Regions from separate parts of the Pseudomonas oryzae genome, predicted to be linked through region 2. Evidence: riboswitches for the same ligand, from Rfam matches in the RefSeq annotation. Region 2 holds a riboswitch; the other holds the start of a gene.
The links. Region 2 has a riboswitch for cobalamin ahead of cobG (precorrin-3B synthase). Riboswitches for the same ligand answer to the same signal wherever they lie in the genome.
Positions count from the first base shown of each region.

Region 1: it holds a riboswitch for cobalamin, as region 2 does, so the genes downstream of both, BLT78_RS15545 (TonB-dependent receptor family protein) here and cobG (precorrin-3B synthase) in region 2, are expected to answer to the same signal.

Region 1 is NZ_LT629751.1:3,455,965-3,463,354, forward strand. Features, by position in the region: gene BLT78_RS15520 (putative bifunctional diguanylate cyclase/phosphodiesterase) at 1-607, shown strand, start outside; gene BLT78_RS15525 (sulfite exporter TauE/SafE family protein) at 662-1,432, shown strand; gene BLT78_RS15530 (exodeoxyribonuclease VII small subunit) at 1,552-1,791, shown strand; gene ispA ((2E,6E)-farnesyl diphosphate synthase) at 1,788-2,678, shown strand; gene dxs (1-deoxy-D-xylulose-5-phosphate synthase) at 2,875-4,785, shown strand; cobalamin riboswitch at 4,828-5,037, shown strand; gene BLT78_RS15545 (TonB-dependent receptor family protein) at 5,132-7,063, shown strand; gene BLT78_RS15550 (cobalamin-binding protein) at 7,111-7,390, opposite strand, start outside.
Region 2 is NZ_LT629751.1:2,194,012-2,201,401, forward strand. Features, by position in the region: gene BLT78_RS09730 (precorrin-8X methylmutase) at 1-190, opposite strand, end outside; gene cobG (precorrin-3B synthase) at 187-1,533, opposite strand; cobalamin riboswitch at 1,631-1,816, opposite strand; gene cbiE (precorrin-6y C5,15-methyltransferase (decarboxylating) subunit CbiE) at 1,881-3,083, shown strand; gene BLT78_RS21535 (cobalt-precorrin-6A reductase) at 3,080-3,808, shown strand; gene ttcA (tRNA 2-thiocytidine(32) synthetase TtcA) at 3,937-4,761, opposite strand; gene BLT78_RS09755 (DNA-J related domain-containing protein) at 4,941-5,534, shown strand; gene BLT78_RS09760 (Yip1 family protein) at 5,697-6,296, shown strand; gene BLT78_RS09765 (SprT family zinc-dependent metalloprotease) at 6,432-6,923, shown strand; gene BLT78_RS21400 (hypothetical protein) at 6,898-7,041, opposite strand; gene BLT78_RS09770 (dienelactone hydrolase family protein) at 7,268-7,390, shown strand, end outside.

The sequences.
Region 1 (7,390 bases), 1.3 Mb from region 2:
AACCGGGCTGATCATCGAGGCCACCCGCTGGATCTTCCGCCAGGCCTGCCGCCAGCTGCGCCGCTGGCAGGACGAAGGCCGCGACTGGGGCATCGCGGTCAACCTGTCGCCGCTGGACTTCCGCCAGAGCGACCTGGCCGGCACCCTGCTGGCGATCCTCGCCGAGGAGCGCCCGCCGGTGCAGCGCCTGGAGCTGGAGATCACCGAGACCACCCTGCTGGACGCCGACCAGCAGGTGCACGATACCCTGCACGCGCTGAAGCAGGCGGGCCTGACCCTGTTCCTCGACGACTTCGGCACCGGCTACGCCTCGCTGGCCTACCTGCAGTTCTTCCCGTTCCACGGGGTGAAGATCGACCGCCAGTTCGTCACCGGCCTGCCCGCCTGCCGCGAATCGGTGGCACTGGTGCGCGGCATCCTGGTGATCGCCGAGCAGTTGGGCATGCGCGTGGTCGCCGAGGGCGTGGAGAATGTCCGCCAGGCCGACTTCCTGCTGGACAACGGTTGCCACCACCAGCAGGGCTTCCTCTACGGGCGGCCGCAGCCGGCCGCCATCTGGAGCGAGGCCGGCCAGCCCCTCGCGCCGACCTGCGCCGAGAACAGCTGAACCGGCTGGCCGACCTGCTAAGCTGACGCACCATTTTCGTGCGAGGATCGCGCCATGCCCCTGTCAGACCTGTTCCTGCTGCTGCTCGCCGGCTTCGCCGCCGGCGGCATGAATGCCCTGGCCGGCGGCGGCACCTTCTTCTCCTTTCCGGCGCTGCTGGCCACCGGCCTGCCGCCGGTCACCGCCAACGCCACCAACGCCGTGGCCCTGTGGCCGGCCAGCATCGCCGGCGCCTGGGCGGCGCGCAGCTCGCTGCGCCCGCTCGGCGACTACCTGCTGCCGCTGCTCGGCGCCGGGCTGGCCGGCGGTCTGGGCGGCGGCCTGCTGCTGCTGGCCGGCGGCGACGAGGTATTTCGCGTGCTGATCCCCTGGCTGCTGCTGGCCGCCACCGCGCTGTTCGCCGCCAGCCCCTGGCTGAGCCGCGCCCTCGCCGCGCGCCGCCGCGAGGCCAGCGCGGTGCCGCCGCACGGCCCGCTGTCGCTCGGCGCGCATGCGCTGGTGTCGGTGTACGGCGGCTACTTCGGCGCCGGCATGGGCATCCTGCAGCTGGCAGCCTTCTCCATCGAGGGCCACGCCCTGGCCAGCGCCAACGCGCTGAAGAACCTGATCTCGGCGGTGATCTACAGCGTCGCCAGCGTCACCTTCATCGTCGCCGGACGGGTCAGCTGGAGCGAACTGGCCATCCTGCTCGCCGGCGCCACCCTCGGCGGCTACGCCGGCGGCGCGCTCGGCCAGCGCCTGCCGGCGCGCTGGCTGCGCGTGCTGGTGATCGCCGTCGGCAGCGGCATGACCCTCTACTACTTCTGGGCCACCTATGCGCACTGAGCCGCCCATGGTGCGCATGGCGCACCGGAACAGGCGCCCCTGCCACTCGGCTGCCATTTGCCCGCCATCCGCGGCTCTGCTAGTGTCGCGCCCGTTTTCCGCCGTCCGAGAATGCCGCCATGGCCCGCAAGAAAACCGCCCCCGATTTCGAGCAGTCGCTGAGCGAACTGCAGACCCTGGTCGAGCGCCTGGAAAGCGGCGAACTGTCCCTCGAGGACTCGCTGGCCGCCTTCGAGCAGGGCGTCCGCCTGACCCGCGAATGCCAGGGCGCGCTCAGCCAGGCGGAACAGAAGGTGCAGATCCTCCTCGGCCAGGACGGCCAGACCGCCCCCTTCGCGGTGGAGGGCGAGCAGGCATGAGCCTCCAGCAGTACCAGTCCACCTGCCAGGCGCGCGTCGACGCCGCCCTGGACGCCCTGTTCGTCGCCCCGCGCAGCGAGCTCGAACGCCTCTACCAGGCCATGCGCTACAGCGTGATCAACGGCGGCAAGCGCGTGCGCCCGCTGCTCGCCTACGCCGCCTGCGAGACCCTCGGCGGCGCCGCCGAACGGGCCGACGGCGCGGCCTGCGCGGTGGAGCTGATCCACGCCTACTCGCTGGTCCACGACGACCTGCCGGCGATGGACGACGACGACCTGCGCCGCGGCCAGCCGACCACCCACATCGCCTTCGACGAGGCCTGCGCCATCCTCGCCGGCGACGGCCTGCAGGCGCTGGCCTTCGAGGTGCTGGCCGACACCGCGCGCAACCCGCAGGACGCCGAGACCCGCCTGGACATGATCGCCAGCCTGGCGCGCGCCGCCGGCCCCGCCGGCATGGTCGGCGGCCAGGCCATCGACCTCGGCTCGGTCGGCGTGCAGCTCGACCAGGCCGCGCTGGAAACCATGCACCGGCACAAGACCGGTGCGCTGATCGAGGCCAGCGTGCGCCTCGGCGCCCTGGCCAGCGGGCGCAGCGACGCCAGCAGCCTCGCCGCCCTGCAGCGCTACGCGCGCGCCATCGGCCTGGCCTTCCAGGTCCAGGACGACATCCTCGACGTGGAAAGCGACACCGCCACCCTCGGCAAGACCCAGGGCAAGGACCAGGCCAACGACAAGCCGACCTACCCAGCGCTGCTCGGCCTCGACGCCGCCAAGGCCTACGCCCTGGAACTGCGCGACCAGGCGCTGGCCGCGCTGACCGACTTCGACGAGCGCGCCGACGCCCTGCGCCAGCTGGCCCGCTACATCGTCGAACGTCGCCACTGAGGCCCGTCCGAGCGGGTGGAAACCGCGCCGCGGATTTCCACCGCAGGCCGCGCCGGAGCAGGCGGCGCCGTCAGCCGGCCGCCGCACCGCGCACGCCGTGTAACAATCCCGTCACTCCTCGACCTTCGCTTGCTTGGGCGCCCCGGCCGCTTCGGGTAAACTCGCCCATCCTTTGCCGATTGCCGTAGTACGTCCGATGCCCAAGACGCTGCACGAGTTCCCCCGCCAGCGGCCCGACACGCCCCTGCTCGACCGTATCGACAGCCCCGCCGCGCTGCGCGCCCTCAGCGAAGCCGAGCTGGATACCCTGGCCGACGAGCTGCGCCAGTACCTGCTCTACACCGTGGCGCGCACCGGCGGGCACTTCGGCGCCGGCCTCGGCGTGGTCGAGCTGACCATCGCCCTGCACCACGTCTACCACACCCCGGAAGACCGCCTGGTGTGGGACGTCGGCCACCAGGCCTACCCGCACAAGATCCTCACCGGGCGCCGCGAGCAGATGGCGACCCTGCGCCAGAAGGGCGGCCTGGCCGCCTTCCCGCGGCGCAGCGAGAGCGCGTACGACACCTTCGGCGTCGGCCACTCGAGCACCTCGATCAGTGCCGCGCTGGGCATGGCGCTGGCCAACCGCCTGCAGGGCAACGACAGGCGCACCGTGGCGGTGATCGGCGACGGCGCACTGACCGCCGGCATGGCCTTCGAGGCGCTCAACCATGCGCCCGAGGTCAAGGCCGACATGCTGGTGGTGCTCAACGACAACGACATGTCGATCTCGCGCAACATCGGCGGGCTGAACAACTACCTGACCAAGATCCTCTCCAGCCGCACCTACGCCAGCATGCGCGAGGGCAGCAAGAAGATCCTCTCGCGCATTCCCGGCGCCTGGGAGATCGCCCGGCGCACCGAGGAGCACGCCAAGGGCATGCTGGTGCCCGGCACCCTGTTCGAGGAGCTGGGCTGGAACTACATCGGCCCGATCGACGGTCACGACCTGCCGACCCTGATCGCCACCCTGCGCAAGATGCGCGAGCTCAAGGGCCCGCAGTTCCTGCACATCGTCACCAAGAAGGGCAAGGGCTTCGCCCCGGCCGAGGCCGACCCGATCGGCTACCACGCGATCAGCAAGCTGGAGATCGGCAGCCAGCAGGCCGCGAAGAAGCCGTCCGGGCCGAAGTACTCGGCGGTGTTCGGCCAGTGGCTGTGCGACATGGCCGAGCAGGACCCGCGGCTGATCGGCATCACCCCGGCGATGAAGGAAGGCTCCGACCTGGTGGCCTTCGCCGACCGCTATCCCGAGCGCTACTTCGACGTGGCGATCGCCGAGCAGCACGCGGTGACCCTGGCCGCCGGCCTTGCCTGCGAAGGCGCCAAGCCGGTGGTGGCGATCTATTCGACCTTCCTGCAGCGCGCCTACGATCAGCTGATCCACGACGTCGCCGTGCAGGACCTCGACGTGCTGTTCGCCATCGACCGCGCCGGCCTGGTCGGCGAGGACGGGCCGACCCACGCCGGCAGCTTCGACCTCTCCTACCTTCGCTGCATCCCCGGCATGCTCGTCATGACCCCCAGCGACGAGAACGAGCTGCGCCTGCTGCTCACCACCGGCTACCAGTACAGCGGCCCGGCGGCGGTGCGCTACCCACGCGGCTCGGGGCCCAACACGCCGATCGCGCCGGAGCTGCAGACGGTGGAGATCGGCAAGGGCGTGCTGCGCCGCCAGGGCCGCCGCGTCGCCCTGCTGGTGTTCGGCGTGCAGCTGAGCGAGGCCCTGCAGGTCGCCGAGCGGCTCGACGCCACGGTGGTCGACATGCGCTTCGTCAAGCCGCTGGACGAAGCGCTGCTGCGCGAGCTGGCCGCCAGCCACGAGCTGCTGGTCACCGTCGAGGAGAACGCCATCATGGGCGGTGCCGGTTCGGCGGTCGCCGAGTTCCTCGCCCGCGAGGCCATCGTCCGTCCGCTGCTGCAGCTCGGCCTGCCCGACTGCTACGTCGAGCATGCCAAGCCGGCGGAGATGCTCGCCGAGTGCGGCCTGGATGCCGCCGGCATCGAAACCGCGGTGCGGACGCGGCTGGCGCTGCTTGAAGGAAATTCAAGACAAGCGGTCTGAAAGATGCTTGAGTTTCAGGACGCCGCGCACTAAGGTGCGCGGCGTTTTGCTTTTCGTCAGGGTGCGCGGGCCATCAGCCTGCGTTAAACGGGAAGCCGGTGCGCTCCATGCGAGCAAGGCCGGCGCTGCCCCCGCAACGGTAATCGACCGCAGGCCCGAGGCCTGCAACCTTGCCCAACGGCCACTGGGATTTCCCGGGAAGGCGGGCCAAGGGTCGACAGCCCGGAGACCGGCCCGGACGGATTCGACAGGTGTTGCGGAGGGCCGCACCGTCAGTCGCGCGCCGCGGCGCGTCTCTGTCTCCTGCCCTCCTCGAAAGTCTGCCTTCCACTTTTGAGGACTTCCCATGAAGCTTTCCCGTCTGGCGCTGGCCGTAGCCCTGGCGCCCACCCTGGCCCTGGCCGGCGAGCCCGCCGACGACGTCCAGCCGCTGATCGTCACCCGCGCCACCCCGCTGGAACAGCCGGCCCCGGCCAGCGTGCGGGTGATCAAGCGCGCCGAGATCGAACGCAGCGGCGCCCAACACCTGGTCGACGTGCTGCGCAACCAGGCCGGCGTGCAGCTGCGCGACGTCATCGGCGACGGCAGCCGCGCCACTCCCAGCCTGCGCGGCTTCGGCGAAAACGCGGTGAACAACACCCTGATCCTGGTCGACGGCCGCCGTCTCAACCAGCCGGCGCTGGCCGGCGCCGACCTCAACAGCGTGCCGCTGGCCAACATCGAGCGCATCGAGATCCTGCGCGGCGCCGGCACCGTGCTGTACGGCGACCAGGCGGTCGGCGGGGTGATCAACATCATCACCCGCACCCCACGCCGCAACGAGGCCTACGTGGAAACCACCCAGGGCAGCCACGACCTCGAGGCCTACCGCGGCCACGTGTTCCAGCAGCTCGGCGGCGGCTTCTCCGCCTACGCCAGCGGCGAAACCCGCCACACCGACAACTACCGCGACCACAACAACGCCGACTACAGCAACGCCTTCGGCCGCCTGCGCTACGATCACGCCCGGGGCTGGGCACTGTACGAATACCAGACGGTGGACGACGAGCTGCGCCTGCCCGGATACCTGAGCGAGGCCGAGCGCCGCGCAGATCGCAAGGCCAGCTACGCTGCCAATACCAACGGCTTCAACGACAGCCAGACCCAGGTGCACCGCTTCGCCGCCGAGCAGCGCCTGGATGAGATCTGGGCTGCCGACTTCGATTACAGCCACAGCGACCAGGATGGCGTCGGCGCTTACAACAGCGCCTGGGGCAGCTCGCCGTTCACCCAGGGCACCCGCGTGGAAAGCTTCAGTCCGCGCCTGACCGCGCGCTGGGACAGCGGCCTGGGGCGCAGCGAGTGGCTGCTCGGCCACGACCACATCACCAGCGACTACCAGGCGTCCTGGGGCACCGACTTCCGTCAGACCCTGCGCGACTGGTACACCCAGCTCAGCCAGCCACTCGGCCATGATCTGACCCTGACCCTCGGCTACCGCGCCAGCGAGGCCGAGGATCGCAACCATGCGGTCGGCAAGACCCATACCGACCGCGAAGGCAGCAGCAGCGTCGGCCTGAGCTGGCAGGCCGACGCACAGACCCGCGTGTTCCTCAGGCGCGAGGACGTGCTGCGCTGGGCCAACATCGACGAGAACGGCTGGACCAGCCCTGGCGTCGAGTTCCTCGCGCCGCAGACCGGCGAGTCCTGGGAAAGCGGCGTGGAATGGGACGACGGCGTGCAGCGCTACCAGCTCAGCGTCTACCGCCTCGACCTCGACGACGAGCTGATGTACGACCCCAGCGCTCCCGGCCCCTTCGGCCTCGGTGCCAACATCAACCTCGACCAGACCCGCCGCGACGGCCTGCTGCTCGAGGCGCAGCGTCAGCTGACCGAGCGCCTGAGCGTCAGCGGCCAGTACAGCTTCACCGACGCCGAGTACCGCGCCGGCAGCTTCAAGGGCAACGATGTACCTGGCGTATCGCGGCACAGCGCCGGTGCCCAGCTCGACTACCTGATCCTGCCGGGCCTCAACGGCCATCTGGAAGCACTGTACACCGGCGCCAGCTACCTGTCCGGCGACCACGCCCACGCCATGCCCCGCGAGGGCGGCTACACGGTGTTCAACGCTGCGCTGAGCTGGGACTATCGCCAGTTCACCAGCAAGCTGCGGGTCAACAACCTGACCGGCAAGCAGTACGACGCCTTCGCCAACTACTCCGTGTGGGCGCCAGGCAACAAGGCGCTCTACCCGGCCCCCGAGGAAGACGTGCAGCTGAGCGTCGGCTACCGCTTCTGAGTCCGGCCAGGAACGACGAGGCCCCGCACTGCGGGGCCTCGTCGTTTTCAGCGCGCCGTATCCAGCAGCGCGCACAGCTTCTCGGTGGCGGCGAGCATCTGGAAGCTCGGCCGCTCGATGCCCTCGTCGGGCACCTCCCAGACCTGACCGCGCTGCACCGCGGTCAGCTGCGGCCAGTCCTGCCAGGCCGCGGCCTGGCCCGGTTCGCCGACCAGGATCACCGCCGGGTCGCGGGCCAGCACCGCCTCGACGCTGACCTGCGGCGCCGGCAGCTGCAGATCGGCGAACACGTTGCGCGCGCCGCACAGGCGCAGGGCGTCGCTGATG
Region 2 (7,390 bases):
CGCGGCCGGCGGCGCCGGCGCCCGTTGAGAAGCGCAGATCCTGCACCACGTCGACCATGCCGCAGGCGTGGATCAGGCGGACGGCGAGCTTTTCCAGGTCGGCCGGGATGGCCGACAGGTCCGCCTCGGCGCGAATGGTGGCGAACGACTGGCGGTAGATTTCCTGCCCGTCGCGGATGTAGTCGATCATGCGGAGATTCCTGATGCGGACGGCGCGGCGAGCCAGGCGCCGGCCTCGTCGATGCTGAGGGACGGCGCCAGCAGGCGGCCGAAACCGCGCTGGCCGGCGACGCGCCGGTAAAGCTGATACTCCCCGCCGGGCTGGGCCAGCAGGGTGAAGGGGGCGACATGAGCGGCGGCGCAGGAGCGCGGACAGCCGCTGAGGTGCACCTGCGGGCGCACGCCGGCGCTGCGCAGCCGCTCGGCCAGGCGCCGGGCATCGGCCTTGGTGTCGGCCAGGCCCCGGGCGCAGGCCGCGGCGCCGGTGCAGGCCACCAGCTGGCCGAGCGGCTCGGCCGCATCGGTCAGCAGGCCCAGCGCCGCCAGCTCGTGCCGCACGCTGGCGGCGTATTGCGCCGGGATGTCCGGCAGCAGTACGCCCTGCCAGGGGGTCAGGCGCAGGCCGGCGGCGCCGTACCGATCGGCCAGCGCGGCCAGCCCGGCCAGCTGCGCGGCGTCGAGGCGCCCGAGCGGGGCGGCGGCGACGATCATCTGCCGGCCGGCCTGGCGCTGGGCATGGACGCCGAGCGGTACGCCTGCGGCCACAGCGGGACGCCGCCAGCCCAGCACGACCTCGTCGCGGCGCAGGGGGAACGGCAGGCGCGCCTGCAGACGTTGCAGAAACTCGCTGACCGGCAGTGCGGCCAGCAGCTGGCGCATGCGGCTGTGTTCGCCACCGGCCAGGTCGAGGAAGAGGCGCAGCACGGTACTCACCAAGGCTACGGCCTGCGCCGGTTCGACGGCGGCTAGCGGCGCGTCGCCCGGGCAGCCGGCCAGACCGAAGGTCAGCAGCGGCGCGTCGCCGGGCATGGCGCTCAGCCAGAGGTCGTGGGGGTGTTCGAGCATGGCCAGGGCTTCGCCGCCATCGAGTTGCAGGGCGAACTTGGCCGACAGGGCGTGGAATGCGGGAGTGTCCTGCAGCAGGTCGAGCAGTTGCCCGGCCAGCGGCCGCACGTCGAGCAGCGCGGCGGGATCGAGACCGGCGGCGGGGCTGAGCAGCAGGTTGCGCACGTCGTCGGCGGCGGGCGTGCGCGGACCGAGGCCGGCGGCCAGCAGCGCGGCGATCAGCTCGTCCTGGCGCTCGGCACGCACGCCTCGGATCTGCAGGTTGCTACGGTTGGTCAGCTCCAGCACGCCGCTGGCGCAGGCCGCAGCGGCGGCGGCGATGGCGCGCGCCTGGGCGCTGGACAGCTGGCCGCCGGCCAGCTTGACCCGGCAGATGCCGCCGTCCAGCGCGGCGACGATGCGCAGCAGGCCGGGGCACGCGGAAGGGCGTGGCCCGGATGGATCCGGGAAGGGGGAAGGGTCGCGCACGAGGGTCACCTGAAACGAAGACGCGGCGACCGGACCAGACGAATCCCGCCCACGGCAGGACTCTACGGCATCGGTACACCCCGCCCGATGTTGGCACTCGCGACCAGCGTCGTCGGCAGGTCTCCTGGCTGGCAGGTCGGCATCGGTCGCGGCCTTCCCGGTTTCCCAGTGGCATTCGGGCGACAGACTCGCTGCGTACAGTTGCGGGGGCAGCCACGGTGGTCCGTGTTCCCTCTTAGGCCGATGGGCAAGCCCATCAGGCACCGACGAAGGCGCTATTATGCCCGCTTTGCGCGGCGCCGCGACATGCCCCCGTCGGGCCGCATGACAACAGGCAGGACGGATTCATGACGCAGTGGCTGACGGTGGTGGGAATCGGTGAGGACGGCTATGCCGGGCTGGGCGAGGCGGCGCGTCGGGCGCTGCTGGCGGCCGAGCGGATCGTCGGCGCGCGGCGCCAGCTCGAACTGCTGCCGGCGGAGATCCGCGCCACGCGGCACAGCTGGCCGAGCCCGTTCAGCCTGGCGCCGGTGCTGGAGCGGCGCGGCACGCCACTGTGCGTGCTGGCCAGCGGCGATCCCATGCTGTTCGGCGTCGGCGCCAGCCTGGCGCGCCAGGTGGCGGCGGACGAGCTGCGGGTGCTGCCGGCGCCCTCCTCCTGCTCGCTGGCCGCCGCGCGCCTCGGCTGGCCGCTGCAGGAGACCACCGTGCTGTCGGTGGTGGCGCGGCCGCTGGCGGCGCTCAACCTGCACATCCATGCCGGCCAGCGCCTGCTGATCCTGTGCAACGACGGACGCAGCCCGGCGGCCATCGCCGCCCTGCTGCGCGAGCGCGGCTTCGGCCCCAGCCGGCTGAGCGTGCTGGAGCACCTGGGCGGCGCGCAGGAGCGACGCCTCGACGGCCTGGCGGAAAGCTGGGCGGTGGACGAGGTCGCCGACCTCAACCTGCTGGCGGTGGAATGCGTCGCCGGCGTGGACGCCCGGCGCCTGCCGCTGACCTGCGGCCTGCCGGACGACGCCTACCGCCACGACGGCCAACTGACCAAGCGCGACGTGCGCGCCATCACCCTCGCCCGCCTGGCACCGATGCCGGGCGAACTGCTGTGGGACGTCGGCGCCGGTTGCGGCTCGATCGGCATCGAGTGGCTGCGCGCCCACCCCAGCTGTCGGGCCATCGCCATCGAGGCGGACGCCGGACGCCAGCTGCTGATCGCCCACAACCGCGACGCCCTCGGCGTGCCCGGCCTGCAGCTGGTGGCCGGCGCCGCGCCCGAGGCGCTGGACGGACTGGAGGCGCCAGATGCGATCTTCATCGGCGGCGGGGTTACCGTCCCCGGCGTGCTGGAACAGTGCTGGCAGGCGCTCAAGCCCGGCGGCCGGCTGATCGCCAATGCGGTGACCCTGCAGAGCGAGGCGACCCTGGTGGCCTGGCGCGAACGACACGGCGGCGAGCTGACCCGCATCGCCGTGGCCCAAGCGCAGCCGCTCGGCGGCTTCGACACCTGGCGCAGCGCCCTGCCGATCACCCTGCTGCAGGTGCGCAAGCCGTGAGCCGGCGCATCCTGCTGCTCGGCGGCGTCGGCGACGCCCTGGCCATCGCCCGGCGCCTCGGTCCGGAACACGTCTACAGCCTGGCCGGGCTGGGCAAGGTGCCGCAGGACCTAGCCTGCCAGGTGCGGGTCGGCGGCTTCGGCGGTGCCGAGGGCCTGGCGCGTTTCATCGCCGAGGCAGGCATCGACCTGCTGCTCGACGTCACCCATCCCTACGCGGCGCGGATCAGCGCCAACGCGGCCCAGGCCGCGCAGCTCGCCGGCATTCCCTGCTGGGCGCTGCGCCGTCCCGGCTGGCAGGCCGGCGCGGGCGACGACTGGCGCGAGGTGGCCGACTGGCGCGCGCTGAGCGTGGCGCTGGAGTCCTTCCACCGGCCGTTCTTCACCCTCGGCCGCGAACCGCTGGCGCACCTCGACGCCATTCCCGCCGGGCAGTTCTGGACCGTGCGGGTGCTCGACGCGCATCCGGGCAACGCCCGCGCACGGGTGATCGCCACCCGCGGCCCGTTCGACCTGGAGGCCGAGCGCGCGCTGTTCGCGGCGGAAGGTTTCGATGTGCTGGTGAGCAAGAACAGCGGCGGCGCGGCCACCGAGGCCAAGCTGCAGGTGGCCCGCGAACGCGGCCTGCCGGTGCTGATCCTCGCGCGCCCGACGCTGCCGGCGGTGGAGCGCGAGTTCGCCGGCGTCGAGGCGCTATGGCAGGCCTTGCAGCCGCTGCTCGCGTAGAGCTGGCCGGCGGTGCGCAGGGAGCACCCTACGAGAGCGGCACGGCGGCGATCAGGTGCTGACCGCCCGTAGGGTGCGCTGTGCGCACCGATGCATTTGGCGTGCGCGGAGGTGCGCAGGGCGTCGGCTCAGAGGCTCATCACGTCGATGAAGCGCGGCGTGGCGTCGTTGTCGATTCTCAGGCTCTGGAAGTCGAACAGGTTGCGGTCGGCCAGTTGCGAGGGCACCACGTTCTGCAGGGCGCGGAACATGATCTCGGTACGGCCCGGCGACTTGCGCTCCCACTCCTGGAGCATCTCCTTGACCACCTGACGCTGCAGGTTCTCCTGCGAGCCGCACAGGTTGCACGGGATGATCGGGAATTCCTTGAGCTTGGCGTAGGCCTCGATGTCCGCCTCGCTGCAGTAGGCCAGCGGGCGGATCACCACGTTGCGGCCGTCGTCGGAGAGCAGCTTGGGCGGCATGGCCTTGAGGGTGCCGCCGTAGAACATGTTGAGGAAGAAGGTCTCGACGATGTCGTCGCGATGGTGGCCGAGGGCCATCTTGGTCGCGCCGATCTGGTCGGCGAAGGTGTACAGGGTGCCGCGGCGCAGGCGCGAGCACAGCGAGCAGGTGGTCTTGCCCTCGGGGATCTTCTCCTTGACCACCGAGTAGGTGTCCTTCTCGATGATGTGGTACTCGACACCGATCGACTTGAGGTACTCGGGCAGCACGTGCTCGGGGAAGCCCGGCTGCTTCTGGTCCATGTTCACCGCCACGATCTCGAACTTGATCGGCGCGACCTTCTGCAGGTAGAGCAGCACGTCGAGCATGGTGTAGCTGTCCTTGCCGCCGGACAGGCAGACCATGACCTTGTCGCCGTCCTCGATCATGTTGAAGTCGGTGACGGCTTCGCCGGCCAGGCGACGCAGGCGTTTCTGCAGCTTGTTCTGGTTGACCGAAAGGGTGCCCATGGTGGTGTGGAATCCGGGGATCTGCGAAAAGGGAGTACGAAAACCTGCCATTTTACGCGCAAACGCCCGCGCGCCCCAGCCCCATCGTCGCCACGCCGCCCGCCCCGCGCTGAGAGGCGGTTCACGCGCGGAACCGCCGCTACACAGGTGCCGCCGGGGCCCGTGCTAGCCTTGCCGGCATGAACACGCCCTTCGATCCCGCCGCCGACCTCACCGAGCAGCTGCTCGCCCTGCTGCGCCAGGCGCCCGCCGGCCTCGGCGAGCACCAGCTCATCCGCCAGCTCAGGGATGGGCATTGCACCCATATCCCCAACCTGCCGCTGAGCGACAAGCTGGTGCTGTTCCGCACCCACTTCCTGCTGTTCAACGCCCTCTACCGCCTGCGCGACCGCCTCTGGCAGGAGGGCAGCGCGCACCTGGAGATCGCGCCCCTGCTGATCCGCCTGGGCCCCTGGCGGGAGGGCGAGCAGGCGCTGACCGGGCACGATCCGCTGCGCGACTACTATCTGGACGAAACCCGCTTGCGCGACACCAGCGAAGCCGACGTCGCCCAGCTGCTGCAGAGCTTCTGGACGCGCATGCACGGCGGCGAGGAGCGCGCGGCGGCGCTCGAGCTGTTCGGCCTCGACGCGCACGCCGACTACCCGGCGATCCGTCTGCGCTACCGCCAGCTGGTCAGCCAGCACCACCCCGATCGCGGCGGCAGCACCACCCGCCTGCAGTCGATCAACAAGGCCATGGAAATTCTCGATCGCTATTACAAGCCGGCCTGAGGGACCAAATCGCTCTACTGCACAGCGGGCATCCAGGCCTGCGGCGCCTATACTGCGTCATAAGGTCGCAGATAGCGGTCTGGCACCGGAGGGCACTGGGCCACGTGCCTCCGGCGCCTCGTTGGGGTCGATTCGCATATAACGAAGAAGAGGTGTCCTATCATGATTCACCACGTCTGGGGGCTCTTCACCCATCCTGATCAAGAATGGCAAGAGATTCGTGGCGACAAAGAAACCATCAGTCACATGTATCTGAGCCATGTACTCATCCTGGCGGCCATTCCTGTCGTATCCGCCTATATCGGTACCACCCAGGTCGGCTGGTCGATCGCCGGCGGCGAAGCGGTACGCCTGACCCAGGCGAGCGCGCTGCAGATGACCGTGCTGTCCTACCTGGCCATGCTGGCCGGCGTCGCCGTGATGGGCGCGTTCATCCACTGGATGTCGCGCACCTACGATGCCAGCCCCAGCCTGACCGACTCGATCGTGTTTGCCGCCTACTGCGCCACGCCCCTGTTCATCGGCGGCCTGGCGGCGCTCTACCCCAATCTGTGGCTGGCCATGGCGGTGGGGACGGTGGCGGTGTGCTACACGGCTTATCTGCTGTACGTCGGCATCCCCGCCTTCATGAACATTCCCAAGGACGAGGGCTTCATGTTCTCCAGCTCGGTGCTGGCGGTGGGTCTGGTGGTGCTGGTGGCGATGATGGCCATCTCGGTGGTGCTGTGGGGCTTCGGTGTCGGCCCCGTGTACGCCAGCTAGACGAACAGATGGCGTAGGTCCGGTCGAGCGTAAAACAATCTCGGACCAACATAACTGGGCCGCCTGCGGGCGGCCCTGCTGTTTGTGGCGCACGCACTTGGCATAATCGCGCCACACCCCCTGCCCCGTCCGATCATGCCCGAACAGCTGCTCGCCCGCGTCGAGGCCTGCTACCAGCAGGCCGAAGCCTTCTTCGCCCGCCGCTTCCCGCGCCCCGAGGTCAGCCTGCGCCTGCGCGGTCTCAAGGCCGGCGTCGCCCACCTCACGGAGAATCGCCTGCGCTTCAACGCCCAGCTGTATCGGGAGAATCGCGAGCACTTCCTGCGTCAGACGGTGGCCCACGAGGTGGCCCATCTGGTCGCCCACCAGCTGTTCGGCGCCGGCATCCGCCCGCATGGCGAGGAGTGGCAACGGATCATGGGCAAGGTCTACGGCCTGCCGGCCGAGCGCTGCCATACCTATGAAGTGAAACGCCGGCAGCGGCACTATCTGTACCACTGCCGGTGTCCGGATGGAGAATTTCCCTTCACCCCGCAGCGCCATGCGCTGGTGCTGCGGGGGCGCCGTTACCTGTGCCGACGCTGCAGGGCGACGCTGGTGTTCAGCGGCGAGATGCGTCAGCCGTGAGCACCGGCTCGGCCACCAGCGGCAGCTCCACCGCCGTGCGGCTCGGGCTGGCCAGCTCGCGCTGCAGCTGCTCGTTGTCCAGCTGACCGCACCAGCGGGCCACCACCACGCTGGCCACGCCGTTGCCGATAGCCCCGCGCCAATCACCAAAACCCGATAACCCCCTTGTATTTCAGCCATTTGCGGACGAATCGCGGCGTTCGGCGCGGTACGCTCCGGCGGAATCCCGCCGCCCGGGCGGCGGGATTCTCGCCAGTCCTCGCAGCGTCCGCCCGGGACGCCCATTTCACAGGGGATGAGCCAGCGGCTAGGCTTGGACTCTGTTCGCCCACCGGAGACCTGCCATGCGTACCCTCCTGCTCGGCGTGCTGCTGGCCTGCAGCAGCCTCGGCCATGCCGCGATCCAGACCCGGGAAATCTCCTACCAGAGCGCCGACGGCACGCGCCTGCTCGGCTACCACACCTGG